3 regions of the Mesorhizobium sp. WSM4983 genome follow, and region 2 is predicted to be linked to each of the others. Evidence: riboswitches for the same ligand, from Rfam matches in the RefSeq annotation. Region 2 holds a riboswitch; each other region holds the start of a gene.
What was found. Region 2 has a riboswitch for thiamine pyrophosphate ahead of thiB (thiamine ABC transporter substrate binding subunit). Riboswitches for the same ligand answer to the same signal wherever they lie in the genome.
Positions count from the first base shown of each region.

Region 1 (3,271 bases), on a different contig from region 2:
CGCCACGGCGGTACGCTGATCCTGTCGGCATTGAGCGGGACGAGGGACGAGAACAACCACATCATTCGCGAGCAGGCCCCCGGCAAGGCCCTTGCAGCCCTGAGCGGCGTCAGGGTGGCGGAGTTCGGCCGCGTCGTTCCCGAAGGCGCCAGCGGCCTGTTTCCGCTGTTTCGTCCGGCTCCGATGGGCACCTATGCACCGCCGCCCCTCCCGGCCTCGTCCGCGGAACGCAAATACCTGTTCACCCTTGGCAATGAAGAATTCCAGGCTGCGCATTTGTACGAGGTGCTTGACGTAGCGCCTGACACCGAGGTGCTCGGCGTCTGGTCGAACCGCTTCGCCGCCGGCTCTCCGGCAATCACCGCCCGCAAGGTCGGGCAAGGTCGGGTTGTCTATGTCGGCACGTATCTCACGCCGCAACTGACGGAGAAGCTTGTCGATGTCGTGCTGGCCAAAGCCGGTATAGCGCCTTTGCTGCCCGACCTGCCTGCCGGGGTGGAGGTCTCTGTCAGGGAAGCCGACGACCGCCGGCTGATGTTCGTGCTGAACACCACGGAAGTCGCCGTGATCGTAACCGACGTCCCAAAGGGCCTCGACCTGCTGACGGGCAAGGCCGTTGAAGGAACGCTGCAACTCGACCCTTACGGCTGCGCAATAATTCGGTCCTGAACAAATCGAACCAGCGTCCATAGACGCCGAACAGATGCTCTTCGAGGCGAAAAATGCGTTCTTCAATCCGCCGCCACAAGGGATCGCAAAAGCGTTTCCTTGGCGGATGACAAGTGGGCCCCGACTGCCAGCTCGACGCGCGCAAGGTCGTGGCTCAATGGGCGTCGATGTAAGAGATGCTCGACCAAAGCTGCGTGGCTGCGCCACTTCTCGTCGCTTGTTCGAGGCTGGAGAAGTCATGAAGTCGAGTTGACAGGATAGCGTCGCATCGTCCAACCTAGGCGCCTCACCAGGGGAGTCCCGGCAAGGGGCTGAGATACTGCTATCGCGCGCAGTGACCCGTTGAACCTGATCCAGTTCATACTGGCGTAGGGACGGTGCGAGGCTTCGCGGGTCGGCAATCCGGCTTCGGCATTCGGGCAGTGCCCGCATTCTAAGCGAAGCGTCACTTCCTCCTCATCGCGTGGACTGGGTCTCCGTTGCACTCGAGCAAGGAGGCTCACTCATGAATGCCCACACCCCGACCGTCACCGTCGGCGAACTCCCAGCTTCGAAGAAGGTCCACAAACCCGGTCAGCTTCACCCGGAGCTGCGGGTGCCGATGCGCGAGATCTCGGTCCACCCGAGCGCCGGCGAGCCGCCGGTCACTGTCTACGACTCGTCCGGCCCCTACACGGATGCCACGGTGAAAACCGACATCGAGCGTGGCTTGCCACGGCTGCGCGAGGCATGGATCGAGGCGCGCGGAGACGTGGGGCGCTACGAGGGCCGCACGATCAAGCCGGAAGACAACGGCTTCGTCTCAGCCGATCGCCTGACGCCGGAATTCCCGGTTCGCAACAGACCGTTGCGCGCGGCCGGCGGCCGCGCCGTCACCCAGCTCGCCTATGCGCGCGCCGGCATCATCACGCCTGAGATGGAGTTCGTCGCCATCCGCGAGAACCTCGGCCGGGAGCAGTTGCGTTCGAAACTCCAGCGCGATGGCGAGAGCTTCGGCGCCGCGATCCCCGATTTCGTCACCCCGGAATTCGTGCGCGACGAGGTGGCGCGCGGCCGCGCCATCATCCCGTCCAACATCAACCACCCGGAAAGCGAGCCGATGATCATCGGCCGCAATTTTCTGGTCAAGATCAACGCCAATATCGGCAACTCCGCCGTCACCTCGTCGATGGCCGAAGAGGTCGAGAAGATGGTGTGGGCGATCCGCTGGGGCGCCGATACGGTAATGGACCTCTCGACCGGGCGCAACATCCACAACATCCGCGAATGGATCGTGCGCAATTCGCCGGTGCCGATCGGCACGGTGCCGATCTACCAGGCGCTGGAGAAAGTCGGCGGCGTCGCCGAGGAACTGACCTGGGAGGTGTTCCGCGACACCCTCATCGAGCAGGCCGAGCAGGGCGTGGACTATTTCACGATCCATGCCGGCGTGCGCCTGCCCTATATCCCGCTGACCGTCGACCGCGTCACCGGCATCGTGTCGCGCGGCGGCTCGATCATGGCCAAGTGGTGCCTGCATCACCACCAGGAGAGTTTTCTCTACGAGCATTTCGAGGAGATCTGCGACATCGCCCGGGCCTATGACGTGGCGTTCTCGCTCGGCGACGGCCTTCGCCCCGGCTCGATCGCCGATGCCAATGACGCGGCCCAGTTCGCCGAGCTGGAAACGCTCGGAGAGCTCACCAAGATCGCCTGGTCCAAGGACTGCCAGGTGATGATCGAGGGCCCCGGCCACGTGCCGATGCACAAGATCAAGCAAAACATGGACAAGCAGCTCGCGGTCTGTGGCGAAGCGCCGTTCTACACGCTCGGGCCGCTCACCACCGACATCGCGCCGGGCTATGACCACATCACATCGGGCATCGGCGCGGCGATGATCGGCTGGTTCGGAACGTCGATGCTCTGCTACGTCACGCCGAAGGAGCATCTCGGCCTGCCCGACCGCGACGACGTCAAGACTGGCGTCATCACCTACAAGATCGCCGCTCATGCCGCCGACCTCGCCAAGGGCCATCCGGCCGCCCAGGTCAGGGACGACGCGTTGTCGAGGGCGCGCTTCGAGTTCCGGTGGGAGGACCAGTTCAACCTGTCGCTCGATCCGGAGACGGCGCGCGCCTTCCACGACGAAACCCTGCCCAAGGAGGCGCACAAGGTGGCGCATTTCTGCTCCATGTGCGGTCCCAAATTCTGCTCGATGCGGATGTCGCATGACATCCGCGCGGAAGCGCAGAAGGAAGGGCTCGCGGCCATGGCGGCGAAGTACCGCGACGGCGGCGATCTCTATATACCGGTCGACAGCACCTCCGAGCGCACGGACACCCCATGAAGGTGCTCGTTCGCGGCGCTGGCGTCGCCGGATTGACACTCGCGCACGAGCTGGCAACGCGCGGCGCCGAGGTGACCCTTGTCGAGAAACGCCTCGAGATCGCCGGCAATGCCTCCTGGCAGGCCGGCGGCATGCTCGCGCCCTGGTGCGAGCGCGAGAGCGCCGAAGAGACGGTGCTGACGCTCGGACGCGACGCAGCCGATTGGTGGGACGCGGCCTTGCCCGGCCATGTCTCGCGCCGCGGCACGCTGGTGCTGGCGTCTGCGCGCGATGCCG
Region 1 covers NZ_JARTVM010000001.1:1,281,809-1,285,079, forward strand. Annotated here, with positions in the region: gene P9254_RS06285 (beta-galactosidase) at 1-669, shown strand, start outside; TPP riboswitch at 951-1,062, shown strand; gene thiC (phosphomethylpyrimidine synthase ThiC) at 1,175-2,995, shown strand; gene thiO (glycine oxidase ThiO) at 2,992-3,271, shown strand, end outside.
Region 1: it holds a riboswitch for thiamine pyrophosphate, as region 2 does, so the genes downstream of both, thiC (phosphomethylpyrimidine synthase ThiC) here and thiB (thiamine ABC transporter substrate binding subunit) in region 2, are expected to answer to the same signal.

Region 2 (3,271 bases):
AACTGCAGGATCAGGCGACGTCCGGGAAAGTTCGTTTGCCTGGACAGGGCGCGGCCGACGAACACTGCCGGCAAGACCGAAAGCAATGTCGACAGCAGCGCCTGCCAAAGCGTGAAGCGGGCGACGCGGAGCAGATAGCTGTCGAAGGCCGCGGCAGCGCTGGACGGACCGCTCGCGCCTTCGAGGATCAGGCCGGCGAAGGCGCCGCCGATGAGCAAAGTGATGGCGACAAGGGCGATGATGCCGGCAGTGATGCGAGGGTCAGGGCGCGGCGTGGATTGCACGCTGCACCACGTTGGCTCGAGCTAGCGAACGCCGCGTTCCGTCGCGCCCCCCTCTGTCTTGCCGGACATCTCCCACTCTAGGAGGGAGATTGGCAGCTTTGCCGCTCTTCCTACACCGTCGGCGGCTAGCGAAATCACCGATGACCGCGAATTTCCCCCTTTGCGGGGGAGATGGCCGGCCGGACAGAGGGGGGTGCTCAAGCGCCATCCTGCGTCCTACTTGCTCATCGCCGCCAGCCATTCATCCACCCAGGCCTTGCGGTTGGCCGCCACCTCGTCCGGGCTGAACAGCAGGGTTTTGGTCGGCTTCACCAGCTTTTCGAAGGCCGGGTTGAGCGGCTTGTCGGTCTTGCCGGCCGGGAACATCCAGTTGGTCTCCGGGATGATGTCCTGGAACTTGGGCCCGGTCATGAAGGCTATGAATTTTTCCGCCAGCGGGTTCTTCGCGCCGGTTTTGGTGATGCCGGCGACCTCGATCTGCAGATATTCGCCCTCCTCGAAGGACGCCGCCTGATAGCGCTCGGTGTTCTCGGCCACCATGTGGTAGGCCGGCGAGGTGGTATAGGAGAGAACCATCGGCGCCTCGCCCTTGGTGAACAGACCATAGGCCTCGCTCCAGCCCGGCGTCACGGTCAGCACCTTCGGCTTCAGCTTGGCCCAGGCTTCCGGCGCCTTGTCGCCATAGACCGACTTGACCCACAGCAGCAGCCCGAGGCCCGGCGTCGAAGTGCGCGGATCCTGGATGATGATCTTGTCGGGGCCGGCGCCCTCGACCAGTTCCTTCAAGCTCTTCGGCGGCGTCTTCAGCTTTTCGGTGTCGTAGACGACGGCGAAATAGCCGTAGTCGAAAGGCACGAAAGTGTCGTCTTTCCAGCCGCCGGGCACATTCAAATCGGCCACCGCGCCATGCCGCGCGAATAGGCCGCTCGCCTTGGCATCCGCGGTCAGGTTGGTATCGAGGCCGAGCACGACATCAGCCTTGGTGCCGGCGCCCTCCAGCTTGACGCGGTTGAGCAGTGCCACGCCGTCGGCAACCGAGACGAATTCAAGATCGCAGCCGCATTCGGCCTCGAATTCCTTCCTCACCGCGGGCCCGGGACCCCAGTCGGCGGTGAAGCTTTCGTAGGTGTAGACGGTAAGCTTGTCTTTAGCCTCGGCAGGTCCGCCTGCCAAAAGCGAAACAAGGCCGACTGCAAGAACAAGGTTGGACAATAGCGAGCGCATCGGCGCCTCCTTCGTTCGCGTTAAAGGAATTGAGGCGTCGGATGGTCCGAAACGTCTAATCCCTCCGCCGGTACAAACCGGATCAGGTTCAGCGGGTTGGCTTTCGTTGCCTCTCAGCCGGTTCGCAAAATCAGCGTCCGGCACCCCGTTAGAGCATTTCGAGACATAGGCCCGGCCGATGCGGCGCGCAAGCGGAAGTTTCCGGGGATCATCATCGTTCACCGCGGTAGCGAAGCGCGATTCCGTTTGGACGCGCCCGCTTCCGTTTCGTGGGCCGGGCTGGTAAGGGCGACGGCCATGGGCACATTCACCATCCTGCTTGGCGGCGATCTCGTCCGCACGCCTCGCCTCGATCGCCAGATCGAAGGCTCCCGCATCATCGCCGCCGATGCCGGTATCGGCCATGCCCATATGCTTGGCCTCCTGCCGGAGCTCTGGGTCGGAGATTTCGACTCGGTACCGCCAAACCTGCCGGAGAATCTGGCCGCCGTGCCGCGCAAGATTTTCCCGACCGAGAAGGACATGACCGACGGCGAGCTCGCCATTGCCGAGGCGCTGGCGCGCGGCGCCACCAGCCTGGTGCTGGCCGGCGCCTTCGGCGGCAAGCGCGCCGATCATGCCTTTCTGCATTTGGCTCTAAGCGTGCGGCTGGCCGAGGCGGGCACGACCGTGCTGCTGACCAGCGGCGCCCAGGAGGGCGTGCCCATCCTGCCGGGCAAAGCCGGCTTCGACTACGCCGAGGGCACGCTGTTCTCGGTGCTCGGCTTCTCCGACCTCGCCGGCCTGACGGTCTCAGGCGCCAAATGGCCGCTGGACGGTGTCGAGGTGGCGTTCGGCTCATCGCTTACCATATCAAATGAGATCAAGGGTCGGCTCGAGATCGCGCTCGAGCGTGGCCGGGCGCTGCTGCTCGCCCACCCCTATCCTCTTCCCGAAAGCTGACATGGCCCCGCCTCTTCTCAATCTGGATGGCATAAAACTGACTTTTGGCGGCACGCCGCTGCTCGACGGCGCGGCACTGAGCGCCTCCGCCGGCGAGAAGATCGCGCTTGTAGGCCGCAACGGTTCGGGCAAGTCGACGCTGCTCAAGATCGTCGCGGGGCTGATCGAACCGCAGGACGGCGAAGTATTCCGCCAGCCCTCGGCAACGGTGCGCTACCTGCCGCAAATGCCCGATATGGATGGCTTCGCCAGCGTGCGCGCCTATGTCGAAGCCGGCCTCGGGCCGGCCGACGACCCGCATCGCGCCACTTATCTGATGGAGCATCTCGGCCTGACCGGCGAGGAGCGGCCGAACGACCTTTCCGGCGGCGAGGCGCGCCGCGCAGCACTCGCCCGCGTCATGGCGCCGGAGCCCGATATCCTGCTCCTCGACGAGCCGACCAATCATCTCGACCTGTCGGTCATCGAATGGCTGGAAGAAGAGCTTGCCCGCACCTCGTCGGCCGTGATCCTGATCTCGCACGACCGCCGCTTTCTCGAGCGCGTCTCGCGCGCCACCGTCTGGCTCGACCGCGGCCAGACGCGCCGGCTGGACAAGGGGTTCGCGCACTTTGAGGAATGGCGCGACCAGGTGCTTGAAGAGGAAGAGCGCGAACAGCACAAGCTCGGCCGCCAGATCGTGCGCGAGGAGCATTGGCTGCGCTATGGCGTGACCGCCAGGCGCAAGCGCAACATGCGCCGGCTCGGCGAGCTGCAGGCCATGCGCCAGCGTTTTCGCAGCCATCGCGGCGCCGAGGGTTCGGCGACGATGGTGGCAAGCG
Region 2 covers NZ_JARTVM010000002.1:634,639-637,909, forward strand. Annotated here, with positions in the region: gene thiP (thiamine/thiamine pyrophosphate ABC transporter permease) at 1-284, opposite strand, end outside; gene thiB (thiamine ABC transporter substrate binding subunit) at 501-1,508, opposite strand; TPP riboswitch at 1,551-1,666, opposite strand; gene P9254_RS10365 (thiamine diphosphokinase) at 1,806-2,450, shown strand; gene P9254_RS10370 (ABC-F family ATP-binding cassette domain-containing protein) at 2,452-3,271, shown strand, end outside.

Region 3 (3,271 bases), on a different contig from region 2:
AGATGCTCTTTCGGCGTGACGTAGCAAAGCATTGCGGTGCCGAACCAGCCTATCATGGCGGCACCTATCCCTGAGGTGATGTGGTCATAGCCCGGCGCGATGTCGGTCGTCAGCGGCCCCAACGTGTAGAACGGCGCCTCACCGCACACTGCGAGCTGCTTGTCCATGTTCTGCTTGATCTTGTGCATGGGGACATGGCCCGGGCCTTCGATCATCACCTGGCAGTCCTTTGCCCAGGCAATCTTGGTGAGTTCTCCAAGTGTTTCCAGTTCGGCGAATTGCGCCGCGTCGTTCGCATCGGCGATTGAACCGGGACGAAGGCCGTCGCCGAGCGAGAAGGAGACGTCATAGGCTCTGGCGATGTCGCAGATCTCCTCGAAATGCTCGTAGAGGAAGCTCTCCCGGTGATGGTGCAGGCACCATTTGGCCATGATCGAGCCGCCGCGCGAGACGATGCCCGTGACCCGGTCGACGGTCAGCGGGATGTAGTGCAGCCGCACGCCGGCGTGGATGGTGAAATAGTCGACGCCTTGCTCGGCCTGCTCGATCAGCGTGTCGCGGTAGACCTCCCAGTTCAGATCCTCGGCGATGCCGTTGACCTTTTCCAGCGCCTGATAGAGCGGCACCGTACCGATCGGCACCGGCGCATTGCGCACGATCCAGTCGCGGATGTTGTGGATGTTGCGGCCGGTCGACAGGTCCATCACCGTGTCCGCGCCCCAGCGGATAGCCCAGACCATTTTTTCGACCTCTTCGGCCATCGACGATGTGACAGCCGAGTTACCGATGTTGGCGTTGATCTTGACCAGAAAATTGCGACCGATGATCATCGGCTCGCTCTCGGGATGATTGATGTTGGCGGGAATGATTGCGCGCCCGCGCGCCACCTCGTCGCGCACGAATTCGGGTGTGACGAAATCTGGGATCGCCGCGCCGAAGGCTTCGCCGTCGCGTTGCAGCTTGCCGCGCATCACCTCGCGGCCGAGATTCTCGCGGATGGCTACGAACTCCATTTCTGGCGTGATGATGCCGGCGCGCGCATAGGCAAGTTGGGTCACCGCCTTGCCCTGCTTGGCCTTGAGCGGCCGATTGCGTATCGGAAATTCCGGTGTCAGGCGCTCGCCGGTGGCGAATCCATTGTCTTCCGGCCGGACGTGGCGGCCGTCATAGGCTTCGACATCGCCACGCGCCGTGACCCATTCGTGGCGAAGCCGGGCAAGGCCTTTTTCGATGCTGGTTTCGACTGATGGATCGGTGTAGGGGCCGGACGGATCGTAGACGGTGACGGGCGGTTCGCCGGCCGTCGGATGGACGGAAATCTCGCGCATCGGCACCCTGATCTGCGGGTAGAGGACGCCGGGCTTGTGGATTTTCCGCGAGGCGGGCAGTGGTCCCGTCGATACGGCGGGGGTGAGGGCATTCATCGTGAGGCTCCTTTGCTCATGCATTGGAGACCCAGTTCTGTGCCGGAAGGATGAAAAGACGCTTCTGTAGACCTGCTGCAACAGGACCTCGGGCGTAAACTCCCGCAAAGCGCTTGCACCGTCCCTACGCCAGTATGAACTGGATCAGGTTCAACGGGTCACTGCGCCGCGAAAGCCAGCAGTATCTCAGCCCCTTGCCGGGACTCCCCTGGTGAATGCCTTAGGTTGAACGGGCTGACGCTATCTTGTCAAGCGCATTCGGGCGCCTTCGGCCGGTGGCGACGACCGGCGGCCAGCCGGGCGGAGAGCTCGCGCATGCATCGGGGACAAGTCACGCCCCGTAGACCGGGGCTGAATGGCCAAAGCCTCATTCGCTTCGTGAAGGATGGAGAAACTGTATTGGCCATGTGCGCGTATCGACCAAGTAGCTCAGGCGGTCACGGATGTGGTTATTCTGGTCGAAGGTGACGAACGGCCTTGGGGGTCACCTCCTTTAGGATTCAGAGGTTGGAAGACGGCTTCTCGCGATCACGGCCATCAGGAAATACCTGTCTTCGGCTCAACCTCGACATGGCGTCCGATCGACCGCAGATATACAGCTATCTCGTTCATGAGATGATCGCGTTCGCCGTAGATTTCAGCAATCCTACGCAGCTGTGGCTCGACGGCCCTCCGTTGCGCTGGCGTGAAATCAGCATCGCCAAAGACGTATCCCAAGTTGCCAATCGCGCAAATTTTGCAGCCGGCGTCCACAACTGCTTGTACGAATGCCGGAATGTCTTTTTCTTGCATGGTCTTCATGTCGAACCTCTCGTGAATGGCGTGCTTGCGCCCCAATCTGCCTTTTCAGCGTGTCCTCTGGGCGGCGCAAGCCCTGAGCGTGACTGTGCACGGGCAACCTCGACTATCCCATCTGCCACGCTCTTTAGAATCGGTGGGGTCTGGTGATCGCAGGCTGGGCCACTCAAAAGCCTGCAAGAAGAAAGTCATGGCGACCATTGCTCAAGATCGCAAGGGTGCGTGCAAGACCTTCCGTTGGCAGTCATGCACGCTCGCTCAGAGATAGTCCGGCCGCGGAAATTCTCCCTTATTCGTAAGAAAGCTCATTGAGCAACTGGGCATTGAGCAACTGGGTCTCACGTCACGGGTCTCGTGTGCTTCACAGCCGAAAAATAGCCGCCGTGGCAATTCTCGAAAAGTGCAGGCTACCTCGTTAAGGACACTGCGGATGATCGTTCGCGCTTGGCAAAAGCGAACGGATTAGTCTATGGCTCTCGGCAGGGGGGCGAGTTATGCGGCGGGTGCGAATCCTTCAAGTAGGCGATATTCACTATCCGGACTGGCATCCTTCCTCTAGCAACATCGATGCCAAGGATAGCAAGTTCGCTCCGAAAATAACGCAGAAGCTACGCGCGTCTTCGCTGCGTGCCGTCTTGACGAAACTTCGGCGGCTGACGACTTCGAAGCCCTTGGATTCGATCGCCTTCATGGGGGATTTCACGAGCCGTGGCGACAAGACCTTCATTGCTTCGGCATTCCAGCATTTCACGTTGCTCTGCCGCGCACAGGGACGCAGTTCAAAGGCGCTTCCGTTGATATTCGTACCGGGAAATCACGATGTGAACCGTGATGACGCGCGCGAACTTGGACCGACTGAGAAATTCAGCGAAATGGCGAGTTTAGCCGCCCGCTTGGGTTGGCAGACCGTTCCCGTGGACCAACCCGTGCACTTCAGACTTCCGACAGGATCCGCAGGCGCAAACTTCATCCTCGTCAACACAGCGATAGGCAGTTGGGAGCTTCAAAACCTTCCCGCGTTCCTTCGTGATCGTCTCGAGGCACTCAGT
Region 3 covers NZ_JARTVM010000018.1:4,201-7,471, reverse strand. Annotated here, with positions in the region: gene thiC (phosphomethylpyrimidine synthase ThiC) at 1-1,424, opposite strand, end outside; TPP riboswitch at 1,528-1,644, opposite strand; gene P9254_RS28115 (hypothetical protein) at 1,962-2,225, opposite strand; gene P9254_RS28110 (metallophosphoesterase family protein) at 2,717-3,271, shown strand, end outside.
Region 3: it holds a riboswitch for thiamine pyrophosphate, as region 2 does, so the genes downstream of both, thiC (phosphomethylpyrimidine synthase ThiC) here and thiB (thiamine ABC transporter substrate binding subunit) in region 2, are expected to answer to the same signal.